One region of the Janthinobacterium sp. GW822-FHT07A03 genome, then DNA from elsewhere that is predicted to be linked to it. Evidence: predicted binding sites of a transcription regulator. Region 1 holds the regulator's gene; the other holds the start of a gene.
What was found. Region 1 encodes LexA, which represses DNA repair genes until DNA is damaged. Its sites were predicted from a motif close to ACTGTATNNNNATACAGT; they were not measured.
Positions count from the first base shown of each region.

Region 2: AC1RJW_RS10245 (DNA topoisomerase IV subunit B) is a predicted target of LexA. The motif match lies at 3,509-3,526, and genes of this name have one in related genera.

Region 1 is NZ_JBXAKW010000001.1:323,778-328,422, forward strand. Features, by position in the region: gene purF (amidophosphoribosyltransferase) at 1-197, shown strand, start outside; gene AC1RJW_RS01460 (cystathionine gamma-synthase family protein) at 267-1,508, shown strand; gene lexA (transcriptional repressor LexA) at 1,574-2,209, opposite strand; gene rpsF (30S ribosomal protein S6) at 2,485-2,874, shown strand; gene priB (primosomal replication protein N) at 2,895-3,194, shown strand; gene rpsR (30S ribosomal protein S18) at 3,220-3,510, shown strand; gene rplI (50S ribosomal protein L9) at 3,538-3,993, shown strand; gene AC1RJW_RS01490 (replicative DNA helicase) at 4,129-4,645, shown strand, end outside.
Region 2 is NZ_JBXAKW010000003.1:141,391-146,035, reverse strand. Features, by position in the region: gene AC1RJW_RS10250 (molecular chaperone HscC) at 1-1,432, opposite strand, end outside; gene AC1RJW_RS10245 (DNA topoisomerase IV subunit B) at 1,432-3,429, opposite strand; gene kdpF (K(+)-transporting ATPase subunit F) at 3,893-3,982, shown strand; gene kdpA (potassium-transporting ATPase subunit KdpA) at 3,982-4,645, shown strand, end outside.

The sequences.
Region 1 (4,645 bases):
AGCAGGCCATCGCCGACGTCAACCCGGCACTGGTCAACTTCGAGGCATCGTGTTTCGATGGCATCTACGTGACGGGCGACGTGTCGCAGGAATACCTGGACCGCCTGGAGTATGCGCGCCACCATCCGAAGGCGGCAGCGCCCGAAGATACACCGCGCTCCCAGCTGAACCTGAACCTCGCCACCACCGAAGGGTGATGTGGAGCCCGGCTATGGCCGGGCTTTTTTTTATCTGATATTTCTCGCTGCCTTGCGCGCCACTTGATTATGAGCAACAACAAAAACTACGGCTTTACCACCACCATCCTGCATAACGACCGCCGCAAGGGCATCGAGCATGGCTCGCTGCACAAGCCCGTGCACACTTCCGTTGCGTTTGGTTACGCCGACGCGCGCCAGCTCGCCTCCGTCTTCCAGGGCAAGGAGCCGGGCTTCCGCTATGGCCGCCAGGGCAACCCGACCGTCTCAGCGCTGGAAGACAAGGTCAACAAGATGGAAGACGGCGTGGCGACCCTGTGCTTTGCCACCGGCATGGGCGCCATCGGCGCCGTGGTGCAGTCCTTGCTGCGCGCGGGCGACCATGTCGTGTCGTCGGCCTTTCTGTTTGGTAATACCAACAGCCTGTGGCAAACGGTGACGGGGCAAGGCATCGGCGTGTCGTTCGTCGATGCCACTGATGTGGCGAACGTGGCGGAGGCCATCACGCCGGCCACGCGAATTGTTTTTGTGGAAACTATTGCCAATCCTCGCACGCAGATCGCCGACCTGGCAAAAATCGGTGACTTGTGCCGCGAGAAGGGTATTTTGTACATCGTTGACAACACCATGACGACGCCATACCTGTTCCGTCCGAAAGCCGTGGGCGCGGGCCTGGTGGTCAATGCGCTGACGAAATCCATCGGCGGCCACGGCAATGCCCTGGGCGGCAGCTTGACGGATACGGGTGTGTTCGACTGGACGCAATATCCGAATATTTTCGAGAATTACAAAAAAGCGGCGCCCACGCAGTGGGGCATCGCGCAAATCCGCGCCAAGGCCTTGCGCGACTTCGGCGCCTCGCTGGGGCCGGAAGCGGCGCACCATATCGCCGTCGGCGCGGAAACCATGGCCTTGCGCATGGACCGTACCTGTTCGAACGCCCTGGCGCTGGCCACCATGCTTGCCGCCGATCCGCGCGTGGCAGCCGTGCATTACCCGGGCTTGCCGTCGCACCCGCAGCATGCGCTGGCGACGGACTTGTTCCGCAGCTATGGTTCGCTGTTCAGCTTTGAATTGAAGGATGGCATCGACTGCTTCGATTTCCTCAATCGTTTGAATCTGGCCATTCCAGCGAGCAACCTCGGCGACACGCGCACCCTGGTCATTCCCGTCGCCCACACGATCTTCTATGAGATGGGTGCCGAGCGGCGTGCCAGCATGGGTATCGCCGAATCGCTGATCCGCGTCTCCGTCGGCATCGAGGACGAGGTGGATCTGCTCGAGGATTTCCGCCAGGCACTCGATGTATAAGTCGCCGGACAAATGAAAAGGGCCGCAACAGTCATGTTGTTGCGGCCCTTTTTGTGTGCAGTCGTTTAATGCCAGCTGCGCATCAAGCCCACGGCCAGGCCTTCCAGGGCGAATTCGTCTTCCGGCGACACGGTAATGACCTTGAAGTCGGGGTTTTCCGGCAGCAATTCGATGACGGAGCCCGTCTTCTTGTAGCGCTTGACGGTGACTTCGTCACCGATGCGGGCGACGACGATCTGGCCGTTCTTGGCGCTGTCGACCTTCTTGACGGCCAGTAAATCGCCATCCATGATGCCGGCGTCGCGCATGGACCAGCCGCGCACCTTCAGCAGGAAGTCGGGCTTGGCCGAGAACAGGGCCGGGTCCACGTTGTAGCTCGCTTCCAGGTTTTCCTGCGCCAGGATGGGCGAACCGGCCGCCACCCTGCCGATCAGGGGCAGCGACATCAGCAGCGCCGCCGGCACTTTCGATGGCGGCGCTTCGGCCGCCGCGCCGATCAGGCGGATGCCGCGCGAGGTGCCGGGCGAAATCTCGATGGCGCCCTTGCGGGCCAGGGCCTGCAAATGCTCTTCGGCCGCATTGGCCGATTTGAAACCCAGTTCATTGGCGATTTCGGCACGGGTGGGAGGAAAGCCCGTGTTTTCAATCGCGTCCTTGATCAGGTTCAGGATTTGTTCTTGTCGTGCTGTCAGCTTGATCATGAGCGGTGGGTGCATACTGAAATGCTGTCTATATGAACAGTCTGTATTTTTGTACAGTATCGTCCACTATGCAAGGGGATTTCCGTGTTTTCGGCGAATTTCGCAAGAAATACTTGTCCGCGGTCGGAAAGTGCGGTGGCGCGCGGCCTTTTCGGGCGCTGGTGCAAGCAATGATTGAAACGTTTGCAAAAGGCGGTTATAATCTTCGGCTGACCTTCCCACACCCGTCTTGACGCCGGGGTGGGCGATTATCAATCCGACCTGAAGGAGTTTGCATGCGTCATTATGAAATAGTCTTTATCGTCCATCCGGACCAAAGCGAGCAAGTGCCCGCGATGATCGAACGCTACAAAGCCAGCGTAACCACCCGCGGCGGTTCGGTTCACCGCGTGGAAGATTGGGGCCGCCGTCAAATGGCTTACTCGATCCAAAAGCTGCCTAAAGCACACTACATCTGCCTGAACATCGAATGCGACAACGAGACCCTGGTCGAGTTGGAAACAGCATTCAAATTCAATGATGCCGTGTTGCGTCACCTGACCGTTAAAATGAAGAAAGCTGAAACAGCTCCTTCGCCGATGATGAAATCGGTACAACGCGAAGACGCGGCCAAAAGCCACCGCACCGAAGCACCAGCAGCCGCTCCAGCCGCAGCAGCAGCTTAATTCTTGACCAGGATCGTGCGCTGAACCAGCTACAAGTCACCGCCATCATTGCCGAGCGCGAAATATTGCGCTATACCCCGGCAGGGCTGCCGATTGTGAATGCAGTATTGCAACACAGTTCGCAGCAGATGGAAGCAGGGATTGCCCGTTTGACCGAGTTTGATGTTGCCGCGCTAGCCGCTGGCGAAATTTCAGGCAGGTTCAGCCAGGCAAGCTTGGGCGGGGTGTATCAGTTCACGGGTTTCCTGGCCAGGAAGAGCCGCAACAGCAAGAGTTTGGTGTTTCACATCATTGATTTTAGTGCAGTCAATTCTGACTAGCGCATTTTAGATACAGGAGCCTGACATGGCATTCGGTAAAAAGTTCGACAAAAATAAGCTCAAGCTTAAAGAAAAACGCAAACAGCAAAACCCTTTGTTCAAACGTAAGAAGTTCTGCCGCTTCACGGCAGCTCACGTTGAGCAAGTCGACTACAAAGACGTCGACACGCTGAAAGACTTCGTCCAGGAAAACGGCAAGATCATGCCAGCACGCCTGACCGGTACCAAAGCGCACTACCAGCGCCAAGTCGACACCGCAATCAAGCGCGCTCGCTTCCTCGCGCTGCTGCCATACACCGATCTGCACCACGCTTAATCGGTCAGATATTCCTGGAGAAGAACTATGCAAATCATTCTGTTAGAAAAAGTTGTAAACGTCGGTAACCTCGGCGAAGTCGTCAAAGTCAAAGACGGTTACGCACGTAACTTCCTGATCCCGCAACGCCTGGCACGTCGTGCTACGGCAACCGCTGTGGCTGAATTCGAAGTCAAGCGCGCCGAACTGGAAAAAGCTGCTGCCGCCAAACTGGCCGCATCGCAAGCCCAGGGCGAAAAACTGAGCGGCCTGACCGTTCAAGTTGCTCAAAAAGCTGGCGTCGATGGCCGTCTGTTCGGTTCCGTCACCAACTTCGACATCGCTGAAGCGCTGACCAAGCAAGGTTTTGCTGTTGAAAAAGCACAAATCCGCATGCCTACCGGCCCGCTGAAGATCGTTGGCGAGCACAACGTTTCGGTTGCTCTGCACACCGACGTGGTCGTGGAAGTTGTTATCGCTGTCGTTCCAGACGCGAACGCGTAATCGTCTGCGGGCCTGGCCCGCAAGCGCTACCGCACTATGAAAAGCCGGGTTCGCCCGGCTTTTTTGTGGCCTTTTTTTCGCTCATTTTCAGCCCTTTATTTTTGCCAGTACGCCGAAGCGGGTATAATTCGCGCCATGAACGCCCCCTCTGATCCGCAACTGGATTCCCTCCGTATTCCGCCGCATTCGATCGAAGCAGAACAATCCGTTATCGGTGGTCTGCTGCGCGACAATGCCGCCTATGACCGCATCGCCGACTTCATGCATGCGGAGGATTTCTATCGCTATGACCATCGCATCATCTTCGAGCAAATCGTCAAGATGGTTAACGCTTCCAAGCCAGCCGATGTCATTACTGTTTTTGAAACCCTGACCCAGCTCGGCAAGGCCGATGATGTGGGCGGACTCGCTTACCTGAACGCCATGGCGCAAAACACGCCATCGGCCGCGAACATCCGGCGCTATGCCGAGATCGTGCGCGACCGCGGCGTGCTGCGCAAACTCATCACCGTCGCTGACGATATCTCCGGCACGGCCTTCAGCCCGCAAGGCAAGGAAGTCAAGCAGATGCTTGACGAGGCCGAGTCGAAGATTTTCGCCATCGCCGAAGAAGGCGCGCGCGGCGCCCAGGGCTGGACCGCCATCCAGCCCC
Region 2 (4,645 bases), on a different contig from region 1:
CGCTGATGATCATCTTGTGCTTTTCCTGCGTGGCCAGCACCGTCACTTCCGCTTCCAGCACGCCGCTGACGTCATAGGTGAAGCGCACGTCGATGCCGATCTCGCCCGCCTTTTTCGCGGGGATCGGGAAGCTGATCTTGCCCAGGAAGACGTTGTCGGCCACCAGGCGCGACTCGCCCTGGAAGATCGCCACGTTGATTTCCTTCTGGTTGTCGTGGATGGTGGTGATGTTTTCCGTGCGCGAGACGGGCACCACGGAGTTGCGCTCGATGATGGGCAGGTAATGCCCGCCCTCATACTGGTTCGCGCCGACCTGGCGCGAAATCGAAATGCCCAGCGAATACGGCGCCACGTCCGTCATGACCACTTCGTCGAGGGCCACGTCGCGCATCTTCAGACCCGCCTGCACGGCGGCGCCCAGCGCCACGGCTTCGTCCGGGTCCAGGTGGATGGCGGGGAAGCGGCCGAACATGCGCGAGACGAGTTTACGCACCAGCGGCATGCGCGTGGCGCCGCCGGCCAGCACCACTTCATTCAATTCCGCCGCGCGGATGGTGGCGTCGCGCAGCGCCCGTTCCACGGGCAGGCGCAAACGGGCCAGCAGCGGTTCGCACAACTGCGCCAGCTTGTCTTCGCCGATCTCCCAGCTGTACTCCTTGTCCTGGTAGCGCGTGGCCATGCGCACGGACGGCTGGTCTGACAGCAATCGCTTGACGCGCTCGGCTTCGTCGCGCAGCAGCTGCTGCTGGCGCGGGTCGAGCAGGCGGCTGCCGACGGCGCCGCGCAGGCCGCTGCCTTCCATGAAAGCGTCGACCAGCACGGTGACGAAGTCTTCGCCGCCCAGAAAATTATCGCCGGCCGAGGCGCGCACTTCCATCACGCCTTCGAACAGCTCCAGGATCGACACGTCGAACGTGCCGCCGCCCAGGTCGAAGACGAGAAATTTGCTTTCCTGTTCCTTGTCGCGGATGCCGTAGGCCAGCGCGGCGGCCGTCGGCTCGTTGAGCAGGCGCTCCACGCGCAGCCCCGCCAACTGGCCGGCGATGCGCGTGGCCTTGCGCTGCGCATCGCTGAAATACGCGGGCACGGTGATGATGGCTTCCTCGACCTTGTGGCCCAGGAAGGCTTCGGCATCTTCCTTCAGCGCGCGCAGCACCATCGACGACAGCTCTTCCGGGCGGAATTGCTGCGTGCCGAGGGTGATCTTCTTTTCGCTGCCCATGTAGCGCTTGAAGACGGCCGCCGTCAGTTGCGGGTGCGTCTGCAGCCGTTCGCGCGCGGCGCGCCCCACCAGCACGGTGCCGTCGTCGTCGATGCTCACGCACGACGGTGTCAGGTGTTCACCGAGCGCATTCGGGATGATGGCAGCCTTGCCGTCGCGCCAGATGGCAACCAGGCTGTTGGTGGTGCCCAGGTCGATGCCGATGATCATCAGATATCCGCCTCCGCCTCATTGCCGTGTTCCTCGATCCAGGCGCGGCGTCCTGCCGCTTCGCCCTTGCCCATCAACATATTGAAGCGGGACGCCGAGGCCATGTGGTCGATTTCACCGAGCGTGACGGGCAGCAAACGGCGCGTGTCCGGGTTCATCGTCGTTTCCCACAGCTGCTCGGCGTTCATCTCGCCCAGGCCCTTGAAGCGCGAGATCGACCAGGCGCCCTGTTTCACGCCTTCCTTGCGCAGCTTGTCCTCGATGGCCAGCAGTTCGCCGTCGTCGAGCGCATAGATTTTCTGCATCGGCTTCTTGCCGCGCGCGGGCGCGTCCACGCGGTACAAAGGCGGACGGGCGATGCAGATGTGGCCCTTGTTGATCAGGACGGGGAAGTGCTTGAAGAACAGGGTCAGCAGCAGTACCTGGATGTGCGAGCCATCCACGTCCGCATCGGACAGGATGCAGATCTTGCCGTAGCGCAGGCCCGACAGGTCGGGCGAGTCGCCCACGCTGTGCGGATCGACGCCGATGGCCACCGCGATGTCGTGGATCTCGTTATTGGCGAACAGGCGGTCGCGGTCCGTCTCCCACGAGTTCAACACCTTGCCGCGCAGGGGCAAGATCGCCTGGAATTCCTTGTCGCGGCCCATCTTGGCCGAACCGCCCGCCGAGTCGCCCTCGACGAGGAACAGTTCATTGCGCGCGATGTCCGACGATTCGCAGTCGGTCAGCTTGCCCGGCAATACGGCCACGCCCGAGGATTTTTTCTTTTCCACTTTTTGCAGTGAACGCTGGCGCGACTGCGCCTGCTTGATCACGAGCTCGGCCAGCTTCTTGCCATAATCGACGTGCTGGTTCAGCCACAGTTCCAGCGGCGGCTTGGTGAAGGTCGACACGAGGCGCACGGCGTCGCGCGAATTCAGGCGTTCCTTGATCTGGCCCTGGAATTGCGGGTCCAGCACCTTGGCCGACAGCACGAAGGAAGCGCGCGCGAACACGTCTTCCGGCAGCAGTTTCACGCCTTTGGGCAGCAGCGAGTGCATTTCGACGAAGTTTTTCACGGCGCCGAACAGGCCGTCGCGCAAGCCCGATTCATGCGTGCCGCCATTCGAGGTGGGAATCAGGTTGACATACGATTCGCGCACGATGGCGCCTTCTTCCGTCCACGCCACGACCCAGGCCGCGCCTTCGCCTTCGGCAAATCCTTCCGAGTCCGGGCCCGCGTATTGCGCGCCTTCGAACAGGGGAATCAGGGTTTCGCCATTCGATACCTGCGCCAGCGTTTCGGTCAGGTAGCCGCGCAAGCCTTCCGCGTACTGCCAGGTCTGCGTATCGCCCGTCTTCGCGTTGGTCAGCGTGACGGTGACGCCCGGCAGCAGCACGGCTTTCGAGCGCAGCAGGCGTTGCAGCTCCGTTTGCGAGATGTTCGGCGAATCAAAGTATTTTGCATCGGGCCAGGCCGTGACGCGCGTGCCCGATTTTTTTCCGTCGCGCGGGGCGGGGCGGGAACTCAGGGGCTCGATCACGTCGCCGTTGGCAAACACCATGTGATGCAGGCCGTTGCCGTCGCTTTCCTTGCGCCAGACGGTGATTTCCAGGCGCGTCGACAGCGCATTGGTGACGGACACGCCGACGCCGTGCAAGCCGCCCGAGAACGCGTAGGCGCCGCCCGAACCCTTGTCGAACTTGCCGCCCGCGTGCAGCCGTGTAAACACGATTTCCACCGTCGGCACGCCTTCTTCCGGGTGCAGGCCGACGGGAATGCCGCGGCCATTGTCTTCGACGGTGATGCTGCCATCCGTGTTCTGCGTCACGGCGATATGCGTGCAATGACCGCCCAGCGCCTCGTCGGAGGCATTGTCGATCACTTCCTGAATGATGTGCAGCGGATTTTCAGTGCGGGTGTACATCCCCGGGCGCTGCTTGACGGGTTCCAGTCCTTTCAGGACACGGATGGATGATTCGCTGTAGTCGGATGCTGGTTTTTTAGTGGCCATACGTGTTCAAGCTAAGTAAAGACAGTGGTTGGAACGCCAGGCCAGGGCACTGCGGGGCGCAATGACAGCGGCGGCGATAACTGTATGAATATACAGTATATCCCGTCCAGCGTCACTGGGGGAGGGCAGTGCGGCAGGCTTGGCGTCCTTGTGCGGACGCTCGCGCATTCTATCTTGTCCGGCGAGCAATAGCGCTACTCCAGGGCAACAACGGTGCGCCGCGCGCGTGGTTTTGCGCCAATTGTGATGGATTTAATGCGGTAAAGCCGCCTTTTTTACATCTTGTTTACAGCTGCCTTCCCAGTCTTTACGAATTTTTTAGACCCTTTTGGCTAATCTGCTCACTATCAAAACAAACCTGAATGAGGGTGGGAATGGATCTCGTATATCTCGGCTTGATTGCCGTGTTTTTCGTCGTGGCGGCCGGCTTTGCCGTCGCCTGCGACAAATTAGGGAGCGTCAAATGAACGCGTTTTATGTGCTGGGCGCCGTCGTCTCGGCCGGCCTGCTCGTGTACCTGCTGGTGGCGCTGCTGAAGGCGGAGGAACTGTGATGACGACGCAATCGATACTGTTATTGGTGGCCTTCCTGGCGGTGCTGCTGGCCGCCGGCTATCCGCTGGGCCTGTACATGGCCAGGGTGGCCGGCGATGGCCCCGTGCGCGGCCTGGGCTGGCTGCAAAAGCTGGAAAACCTGCTGTACCGCTGGTCCGGCCTTCCCGCCGACAAGGCCATGGGCTGGAAAAGCTATGCCATCGCCCTGATCGTCTTCAATACCGTGGGCGCCGTCTTCGTCTACGGCCTGCAGCGCCTGCAGGGTTTCCTGCCCTTGAATCCCCAGGGCCTGGGCGCCGTCAGCCCCGATTCCTCGTTCAATACCACCGTCAGCTTCGTCGCCAATACCAACTGGCAGGGCTACGGCGGTGAACAGACCATGAGCTATCTGACGCAGATGCTGGGCATGGCATGCCAGAACTTCTTTTCGGCGGCCACCGGCATCGCCGTGATCTTCGCGTTGGTGCGCGGCTTCGCCTCGCGCTCGGGCAAATCGATCGGCAATTTCTGGGTTGACCTGGTGCGCTCGACCCTGTATATCCTGCTGCCGCTGTCCCTGGCCTTGTCCGTCGTCTTCATGGGCGAAGGCATGATCCAGAATTTTTCCGCCTACAAGGAAGTGACCCTGCTCGACCACGTGGCGTATGAAACGCCGAAGGTGA